2 regions of the Micromonospora sp. NPDC047134 genome follow, and region 2 is predicted to be linked to the other one. Evidence: riboswitches for the same ligand, from Rfam matches in the RefSeq annotation. Region 2 holds a riboswitch; the other holds the start of a gene.

Region 1 (4,859 bases), on a different contig from region 2:
AGCGTAACCTCGGCACCCAGGCCGCCGCCGCCTCGGTCACCATCCCGGTCGTGGTGCACGTGATCCGCAGGGACACCACCCGGGCCGGCGGAAACATCCCGGACTCGATGATCCAGTCTCAGATCAACGTGCTCAACCAGGCCTTCAGCGGAGCGTCCGGTGGGGCGGCGACCGCCTTCGCCTTCCAGTTGCAGAGCATCAACCGGGTCACCAACACCTCCTGGTACCCGATCCGGCAGGGCACCACCGCCGAGCGGCAGATGAAAACCCAGCTCCGGGTCGGCGGCAAGAACACCCTGAACATCTACCTGGGGGCGCTGAGCAACAACCTGCTCGGTTGGGCGACCTTCCCGCAGCGCACGCTGAACAGCATGGACGGCGTGGTGGTGCTGAGCGAGTCGCTGCCCGGCGGCACGGCCACCAACTACAACCAGGGCGACACCGGCACCCACGAGGTCGGTCACTGGCTGAACCTGTACCACACCTTCCAGGGCGGCTGCTCCGGCTCGGGTGACCAGGTCTCGGACACCCCGGCGGAGGCTTCCCCGGCCAGCGGCTGCCCGACCGGTCGGGACACCTGCTCCGCCCCGGGCGCCGACCCGATCACCAACTTCATGGACTACTCGTACGACTCCTGCATGTACCAGTTCACGGCCGGCCAGGCCAGCCGCATGATCAGCGCCTGGAACACCTACCGAGCCGCCTGACGCGCGCCTTCGGCACGTACCGCCTCCGGTGCCGGTCCCGTTCGACGGGGCCGGCACCGGCTGGCGTCAGGCCGCGCAGCGGGCGCGGCGGGCGGAGTGGGCCGCCAGGGAGGCGGGCCGCTGGGCCTGGGGGACGGTGGTCGCCGGGTCGAGCCAGACCTGGACGGCCGGCACCCCGCCGTGCTCGCCGGGCACCTCGGGGTTGGCGTGCCCACGGCGGCTGAGCATCGCCACCTCGATCGTGAACTCGAACAGCCGCCAGTCGACCTGGGGCGCGGCGCGGGCGGCGAGCGCCAGGCGGGCCACGGTGGCGTCGTCCGTCACCGGCCAGGCCCGACCGGCGAGGTATGCCTCGTCGTCGCTCTCCTCCGGCGGGAAGGAGTGCAGGGCGTAGCGCCCGTCGCGTTCCAGGTCACGCCGCTTCGGAGAGTCGATCACGAAGCAGTAGAGACCGTCATCGGTGATCACCGGGGAGACCGGGTGCACCCGGGGCCCGCCGTCGGGGCGGACCGTGGCCAGGTAGCCGAAGCCCGGGCCGTACTGCTGCATGAGAAGGCGGATCCCGTCGGCGAGTCGAGGCTCGTCAGCGGCGAATTCGGACCAGGAAGCCATGCCGACATCTTATCGAACATACGTTCTAGACAGGTAGCGCGACACGCAGGTCAGCCATATCGGTATGGTGTGGCGATGCTGCTCTCCGACCGCGACCTGGTCTCCGAGATCAAGGCGGGCACCCTCGCGCTGGAGCCTTTCGAGCCCACCCTGGTGCAGCCCTCCAGCATCGACGTACGCCTGGACAAGTTGTTCCGGGTCTTCAACAACCACCTCTACACCCACATCGACCCGGCGACCCGGCAGGACGACCTGACCTCCCCGGTGGAGGTGCCCGACGGCGAGCCCTTCGTGCTGCACCCGGGCGAGTTCGTGCTCGCCTCCACCCTGGAGGTCATCTCCCTGGGTGACCAGCTCGCCGGTCGGCTGGAGGGCAAGTCCAGCCTGGGGCGGCTGGGTCTGCTCACCCACTCCACCGCGGGCTTCATCGATCCCGGCTTCTCCGGGCACGTCACGCTGGAGCTGTCCAACGTGGCGAACCTGCCGATCACCCTCTGGCCCGGCATGAAGATCGGTCAGCTCTGCATCTTCCGGCTCTCCTCGCCGGCCGAGCACCCGTACGGGTCGGCCGTCTACGGTTCCCGCTACCAGGGCCAGCGCGGCCCGACCCCGAGCCGGGCCTGGCAGAACTGGCGCACCTGGCCGACCCGCTGACCTCAGCCGGGCCGACCGAAGCTGTGGATCGGGCTGCTCTCCATCCGTTTCATCTTCACCGGCTGACCGGCGCGGGAGGCGTGCACCACCCAGCCGTCGCCGACGTACATGCCGACATGGTGCAGATCCCGGTAGTAGAAGACCAGGTCACCCGGGCGTAGGGCACTGCGGGCGACCGACCGGGTCACCTGACGCTGCCGGGCCGCGTTGTGCGGCATGGCCACCCCCGCCCGCGCCCACGCGGCCAGCATCAGACCAGAGCAGTCGTACGCCTGCGGCCCCTCGGCACCCCAGGAGTACGGCTTGCCGATCTGGGCGCAGGCGAACTTCACCGCCACCCCGGCCGCCCCGCCCGGATAGCCGGCCGGACAGGGCGCGGGTCGCAGCGGGCCGCCACCGCCCCGGCCGTACGCCCGCAGTCGTAGCCGCTGCAACCGGTCGATCTCGGCGTCGACTTGGCGTCGCTTCCCCGCTAGGGCGACCTCCATACGGGTCAACTCGCCGATGGCCACCTCCAGGTGGGCCTTGGCGGCGGTGAGTTCGTCGCGTAGCGCGGCGGCCTGCCGGACGGCCTGCTGCTGATGGTGGGCGTACCGGTCGAGCAGGCCGATCTGCTCCACGACCTCGCCGGGGGACCTGCTGCCCAACAGCACGTTGACGGCACCGACCGTGTCACCCATGTACGCCCGTGCCGCCAGGGCACCTACCTGGGTCATCGCCTCGTCGACCTGGCGCTGGAGAGGGGCGATGCGGGCGGCCAGGGAGTCGGCCTCCCGGCGCTTGCCGGCCAGGTCCTGCCGGCTGGCGTTGTGCCGTTCGATGAGGGGTTCCAGCCGGTTCCAGTCCGCGTCGATCCGGCGCTCGATGGCGTCGACGGACGGGTCGGCGTGGGCTGCCGTGGCACCGCCGGTGAGGATGACGGCGGTCGCGGACAGGACGGCGAATGCGGTGGTGCAGCGGTACCAGTGGGATCGCGGCGCAGCCGTCACCGGGCCGGGCGTCGTCGCCCGGCGTGACGGTGGCCGCGGGGCATGGTGTGCCACCGGGCTCCCAACTCCTTCTTCCCCATACCGCCTACCGGGTTAGCTGACGGGTTCGGGCGGGAAGGGGGCGCCCTACCGCGCGGATCGCGGATTCACCCCGGGAACGTGGGTCCCCGGCTCGCACAGGCGACTCGGCGGTGTCGGACCGTCACCGCCCGGGATGGGCGGAACTGCCATCGGGCCGACAATTGCCCAGCTTAGGGACGACCTCCGTCGATACACAACAGGTCCACGCCGCTACACAGGGTGTCCAGATCCGACATAGGACAGGGCCCCCGATCTCTTGACCGGGGGCCCTGCCGATGTTCCTGTGCGATCCCTCAGCCGGGTCGACGGAAGCCGGCGATCGGCATGGTGGTGATCGGAGAGACGTTCACCGGTTTACCCGCTCTGGGCGCGTGCACCATTTGATTGTTGCCCAGATAGAGGCCGACGTGACTGAGGTCACTGCGGAAGAAGACCAGATCGCCGGGGCGGGCATCGGCCCGGGAGATGGCCTTGCCCTCGTTCCACTGCGCACCGGTGAAGTGCGTCAGGTAGATGCCGGCGGCCTTGTACGCGTACTGGGTGAGGCCGGAGCAGTCGAACGAGTTCGGGCCGGTGGCACCCCAGACGTACGGCTTGCCGACCTGGGCGCAGGCCACCCGGATGGCGGTCCGGGCCGCCTCGCTGACCACCCCGTTGATGGTCGGGCAGTTGGTGGTCTTGACCGTGGTCACCGGCAGGGACCGCTCAAGCTGCTTGATCTTGGCGTCGATCTGCTTCTTCTTCGCCGCCAGCTGCTTTTCCTTGGTTTCCTGGTCGGCGATCAGCGCGTCGAGCTTGGCCTTCTGGTCGTCGTACTTCTTGCGGACCTTCATCACGCCCTCGAGCTGCTGCCGCTCGTACGCGGCCAGCCGCTCCAGCAGGGCCATCTGCTCGCCCAGCATGTCCGGCTTGGCGTTCAGCAGCACCGCCCCGAGTTCCTGAGAGGGCCCGTTGACGTAGTACCGGGAGGCCAGGTCGGCCACCCGGTTCATGGCCAGCTCGGCCTCCAGGGCCAGGGGCTGGATCTTCTTCTGCAGGTCGCTGGCCTTCTTGCGGTTGACCTTCAGCTGCGACCGCACCTTGTTGTACTGCTCGATGGTGGGCTCAAGCTGCTGCCACTGCTTGTCGATCTGGCGCTCGATCTCCTCCACGGAGGGTTCCGCGTACGCGGGGGCGGCGATCAGGCCGGCACCGACCGCGGCGGCGGCCACCAGCACGACCAGGCGGTGCGCAGCTCTCCGTAGGCCACCTGGACGACGCGGCCATCCGGGCACAGGACGATGGAGGGGCATGGTTGCCACCGACAGCGACTCCTTTGCAGCCGACCGCCGGGCGTCCCGCGAGCGGTTGAGGGGCGAGACAGACGACCCACGGCGGTCGGTGCCCAACATTAGGGAAGGCGCGGTGTGGAATCAAGGCGACCAACGGTCGATTCACGTTTGCGCGACCAACCGCACACAAAGGGTGTCGATCATTTCGTTATAGTCACGCACGTCAATTTAAAATAAAGAGGTACGGCGGGCTACATCGGCCCGCCGTACCTCGTACGGTCACGTGCTGGTCAGCTGGCGACCGGCTCGCCTTCCTCGACGCCCCGACCCTGCTCGGGCCGGACCGACCGCAGTAGGACGCTCGCCACATCGACCACCTCGACCTGCTCGCCGGCGCCCTTGCCGTTCACCCCGTCGGTGAGCATCGTCGAGCAGAACGGGCAGCCGACCGCGATGGTCCGCGCCCCGGTCGACATGGCCTCCTCGACCCGGTCCACGTTGATCCGCTTGCCGATCCGCTCCTCCATCCACATCCGGGCGCCACC
Region 2 (4,859 bases):
GGCCATTGCCGAGGTGCTGGCCAAGGGGCGGCCGGCCCGGATCGAGCTCAACATGCGGCTGGTCACCTTCATCGACTCGGTGGGCATCAGCGCGATGGTCGCCGGATTCCAGACCGCCGAGGTCAGTGGTGTGAAGTTGGTCGTCACCGAGCCGAGCCGGTTCGTGCACCGGCAACTCTGGGTGACCGGCCTGCTCGGTCTGTTCGGTGCCCCCGAGCCGTACTACGCGGGGGCCGCCGCGACACCCGAGGTCCTGCCGGGGGCCTGAGGCCCTCAGTCGGGATCCAGACCTGACAGATCAATATCGGTCGCCTCGGTGAGGGCCCGGATGGCCGTTACCGAGGCGTAACCCTCGGCCAGCAGGGCCAGGTCGGTGCCGGGCTGCACCGCCTGACCGGGCTGCTCCAGCGAGGTACGCACGAATCCCTGACCGGATTCGGCGACCGTCATCTGCACCTGACCGAAGGTGGCCAGGGTGCCCCGGCGTATCCCACGCAGCCGCCCGAAGGGCAGATCCGGTGCGTTGACGTTGAGCACGCTCGCCACCTGTCCGGTGAGCAGCCGAGGCAGCAGGTCCAGGGCTACCCGGGCGGCCGTGTCCCAGTGTCGGTCGACATCGCGTACCCGGGCGGCTTCGGCCACCGCCGCACCCCCGCTGGCGGCGGTAGCCTCACCGGCCGAGAGCACGTCCAGGGACACCGCCATCGCCGGGCAACCGTTGGCCACCGCGGTGAAGGCCGCGCCCACCGTGCCGGAGTGCAGCACCGCCCGGCCGGCATTGGCGCCCCGATTGATTCCGGACAGCAGCACCTGCGGGGGTGGCCCGAAGGCACCGTGCACGGCGATCAGGGCGATGAACCCGGGAGAACCCCCCACCGCGAACGCCGGGGTGGTCGCCAATTCCGGCAGGGGATGGTCGTGGACCACCACCCTGCCCTCCTCCTCCACCGCCCGCATCGCGGCGCTGGTGCCGCTGGCCTCCTCGAAGGGGGCGGCCACCACCACCTCCAGGCCCCGGGCGACCGCGGCTCGGGCCAGCGAGTGGAGGCCGGGGGCGGAGATCCCGTCGTCATTGGTGATCAGTACCCGCAGGGTCATCGGCCGCCTGCCCGGTGGGCCCACTCGTCCGGGGTGGTGCGGAACTGCGGCCGGTTGCCGGCCGGCACCAACTCGACCCGGTCGACCAGACCGGTGATCGAATCCAGTCGTCCGGTGCCCAGCCCGTGCCGGGTGACATTCAGCGCGCCGGCCGCAGCCCCGGTGCGGATCGCGGTACGGATGTCGCCGCCCCGGGCCACCACGGCCGCCACCCCGGCGGTCATCGAGTCCCCCGCGCCCCGCGGGTCGGCCGCCTCCAACCGGGGCATCCGTACCTCGAACACCTCGCCGTCGAGCAGGGTCAGGGCCGGTTTGTCGGCCCGGCTGACCAGCACGTTGTCCGCGCCGGCGGTGTGCAGGTCGTACAGGGCGGTGATGAGCTGATCCTGATCCTCACCGGCGGCCCGCCCGTCCGCGATCAACTCCTCGTGGCTGACCTTGAGGAAGAACACCCCGCTGTCCAGGACGGCCGTCAGGTGTTCGCCGCTGAGGTCGACCACCACCGGGCTGCCGTTGGCGCACAGATCGGCCGCGAAGCGGCGGTACAGGTCCGGCGGTACCAGGCTGGGGTGATTGGGGCCGCTCAACACGCACACCGCCGCTCGCAGTCCCTCGCTGAGGGCCAGGTTGTACAGCTCGTCCAACTCGTGGCGGCTCAACGGCTGACCGGGCACGTCGATGATCTCCCGCCGGCTGCCCTCCCGGCGGTCGTGCACGTACCCCCCGCTGCCGCCGGAGTCGCGGGCCACGACCTTGAGTTCCACCCCTTCGCTGACCAGCAACGGCTCCAGCACCTGCCCGATCTCGCCGCCCAGGGTGGTGCAGAGCACCACCTCGACACCGAGGGACAGCACCATCCGGGCCTGCCAGACCCCCTGCCCGCCGGGGTGCAGGTGCAGCTCCGGGGTGTCGTTGGGCTGGTCGACGGTGACGGTCAGCAGCGGCGTGGGCGCGAAGACCATGACGTGCCCGGTCACCGGAGCCACCCGCGGTTGTCGGGCCGGGTGAACCGGATGGTGGATTGCCTCATGCACTGCCCCCTCGTGGCGAAATGTCCACTTCACCCTCGACGGTAACCAAGGTGGCGGATTCCCGCGCGGCGACGGGCGGGGGACAGGGATCTTCGAGCGGCCGGGGCGGACACGACGACGCCGGGTGGGGATGCCCACCCGGCGTCGTGGCGAGGATCGGTCAGTACACCGACAGGTGTACGTGGTTGGTGTGGTCGCTGGACGGATCGCCCCGCGCGCCGCTGTAGGTCTTCCAGCCGCTGCTGGGCAGCCAGATCTGCTTGTACCAGATCACGTAGAGCACGGCGAGCCGGTCGGCGTTGTTGACGAAGTAGGCCGCCAGGTTGTTGCCGTAGGTTCGGTCACCGCCGGTGGCGGCCCCACCGAAGCCGTTCTTCTGCGCCGCGAAGTCGCAGGCCCGGCCCTTGGGGTGCTCGCCGGAGCCGCCCGACCGGTAGCAGGAGACGTACCGGGTGAACCCGGCCGACTTGGCCTGCTTGAGGGCGTGCAGCGTACGCGGGGTGATGCAGCCGTTGGCCGGGGTGGGGTCGTTGACAGTGCACGACTCCGCCGGCCACGAGCCGTTCGCGTTGCGGGGCGCGGGGGCGGCCCGGGGGCTGGATCCACCGGCCCGGGTCGGTGCCCGCTCGGCCCGCTGGGCGGCCTCGGCCCGCTCGTTGGCCACGGTCAGGGCCCGCTCGGCCTGATCCTTGCGCTTGGCCATCACCGCGACCTGCTTGCGCTGCTCCTGGACCTCCCGGTCCAGCGCCTGCTTGGTCCGGCTGACCTCGTCGCGGGTGGCCCGCAGCTCACCCAGGGCGCGCTCCTCGTTGGCGGCCACCGCGTCCAGGGCCGCCGCCCGGTCCATGAAGCCGGCCGGGGAGGCGCTGTTGAGCAGGGCCGACGCCGCGCTGAGCCGACCGGAGCGGTAGGCCTGGGCCGCGATCTCGGCCACCTTGCTGCCGCGTTCGGCGAGCTGGCTCTCGGTGGCGGTGAGCTGGCCGGCCAGCTGCTTCTGCCGCTTGACCGAACGGTCCAGGGCGGCCTTGGCGTCGAGGTACCCCTTGCTGGCCGCCTCCAACTGGGCCCGCAGCGCCGGGGTGCCGCCTTCGTCGCCGACATCGCCGGGCGCCGCTGCGGCGGGGCCGGGAAGCAGCGCGGCCCCCACGGCCAGGGCGAGCGCCGCGCAGATCAGGGCCGCCGTGCGGGCGGCCGGTCTAGCGGTTGCCACTGTTGGCATGCACATGTCCTTCCGTCAGCCGCCGACCGGGTTAGCTGACGGGTTCGGGACGGAAGATCCCTACCGCGCGTGCGCGGATGCACCCCAGAAAAACATGGTTCCCCGGCTCGCCCTCGCGGGCGATTGAGCGGCGGCCACCGCCGGCACCGGTGGGTGCCGCCTGGCGGAGGCCGGAGCCGAGCCTACCGGGACTGCCGTTACCTGTGCAGCCGGTGTGACTCGTGGTATTCGTCTGCTCACCATAGAATCAGACATAAGTGTCGAATATGCCCGCTTGGTGACACCAGTCACCGGGGTGTCCGTACCCAGCGTGTCCGGGCGGGCTCAGCCGAAGTCGATGGTGGTCAGCCGTTGGGTGGCTCGGGACAGCGCGACATAGAGGGTGCGTACCCCGGAGTCCGGCACCGCCCGGATCTCGCTCGGGGCGACCAGCACCACCCCGTCGTACTCCATGCCCTTGGCCTCCAGGCTCGTCACCACCTGGAGACGATCGCCGCCCAGGCCGCCGAGCCAGCCCGCCACCTCCGCCCGCCGGGGCACCGGAGTGATCACCCCGACGGTGCCCTCGACCTCGTCCAGCAGGGTGCGCGCGGCCGACACCACCCGGCCGGCCAACTCGGCCGCCGACACCACCAGTCGAATCGGCTCCACCCCGGTGGAGCGGACCGCTGTGGGCAGCGGCAGGTCCGGGTACACCCGACGGATCTCCTCGGCCGCCACCGCGAAGATCTCCGCCGAGTTGCGGTAGTTCGTGGTCAGGGTGAACAGGTGGCGCGGACGCCGTCCCAGGGCCTTGTCCCGGGCGCGGGTTAACTCCTGGGGATCTCCCGTCCAGGCGGTCTGCGCCGGGTCGCCCACCACCGTCCAGGAGGCCAGCCGACCCCGCCGGCCGATCATCCGCCACTGCATCGGCGAGACGTCCTGCGCCTCGTCGACCACCACATGGGCGTAGTCCCGGTAGTCCTCCGGGCGCTCGCGGGCGGCCTGCCGGGCGGCCCGCTGCCGATCGGCGAAGGTGCTCAACTCCCGGACCCCGCCGGCCAACTGGAAAGGGTCCCGCTTGGCCCGGGCCGGGCGCATCGGCTTACCGAGCAGGGTGTCGAGTTCGTCCAGCAGGGCGGCGTCGGCGACCGTCGGACCCTCCGTGGCCAGCCCCTGGTACGCCTCGGCCAGCAGCCGGATCTCTGCGCCGGACAGGATGCCCCCGGCGTACCGACGCAGCCGCTCGTGGTCGGCCAGCCAGCCGAGTACGTGCCGGGGATGCAGCCGGGGCCACCAGGCCTTGAGGAACTCCCGGAAGTCGGGGCGGTCGATCAGTTCGTCCTCGAAGGCGCGCTGCTCGGGCAGCCCGCCGATGCCCAGTCGACGGGCCTGAGCCCAGAGCGCGGCCAGTACCCCGTCGAAGCCGGCCCGGCGCACCTCGTTGCGGCGGGCGCCGCGCGGCAGCGCCCGGTTCCAGATCGCGTTCAGCTCCGCCCGGTCCAGTTGCAGCAACTGTCCCCGGTACAGCA

The links. A riboswitch is a leader RNA that binds a small molecule or an ion and turns the genes downstream of it on or off. The one in region 2 is predicted to bind cyclic di-AMP.
Region 1: linked by a shared signal. The riboswitch ahead of ABZ795_RS19315 (NlpC/P60 family protein) and the one ahead of ABZ795_RS19585 (hypothetical protein) in region 2 are both predicted to bind cyclic di-AMP.

The regions. Positions count from the first base shown of each region.
Region 1 is NZ_JBEYUI010000015.1:139,447-144,305, reverse strand. Features, by position in the region: gene ABZ795_RS19330 (zinc metalloprotease) at 1-707, shown strand, start outside; gene ABZ795_RS19325 (pyridoxamine 5'-phosphate oxidase family protein) at 774-1,319, opposite strand; gene dcd (dCTP deaminase) at 1,395-1,973, shown strand; gene ABZ795_RS19315 (NlpC/P60 family protein) at 1,976-2,962, opposite strand; cyclic di-AMP (ydaO/yuaA leader) riboswitch at 3,030-3,163, opposite strand; gene ABZ795_RS19310 (NlpC/P60 family protein) at 3,337-4,335, opposite strand; gene ABZ795_RS19305 ((Fe-S)-binding protein) at 4,605-4,859, opposite strand, start outside.
Region 2 is NZ_JBEYUI010000016.1:43,620-48,478, forward strand. Features, by position in the region: gene ABZ795_RS19570 (STAS domain-containing protein) at 1-268, shown strand, start outside; gene ABZ795_RS19575 (5'/3'-nucleotidase SurE) at 274-1,098, opposite strand; gene ABZ795_RS19580 (PfkB family carbohydrate kinase) at 1,095-2,075, opposite strand; gene ABZ795_RS19585 (hypothetical protein) at 2,290-3,348, opposite strand; cyclic di-AMP (ydaO/yuaA leader) riboswitch at 3,353-3,488, opposite strand; gene ABZ795_RS19590 (AAA family ATPase) at 3,673-4,859, opposite strand, start outside.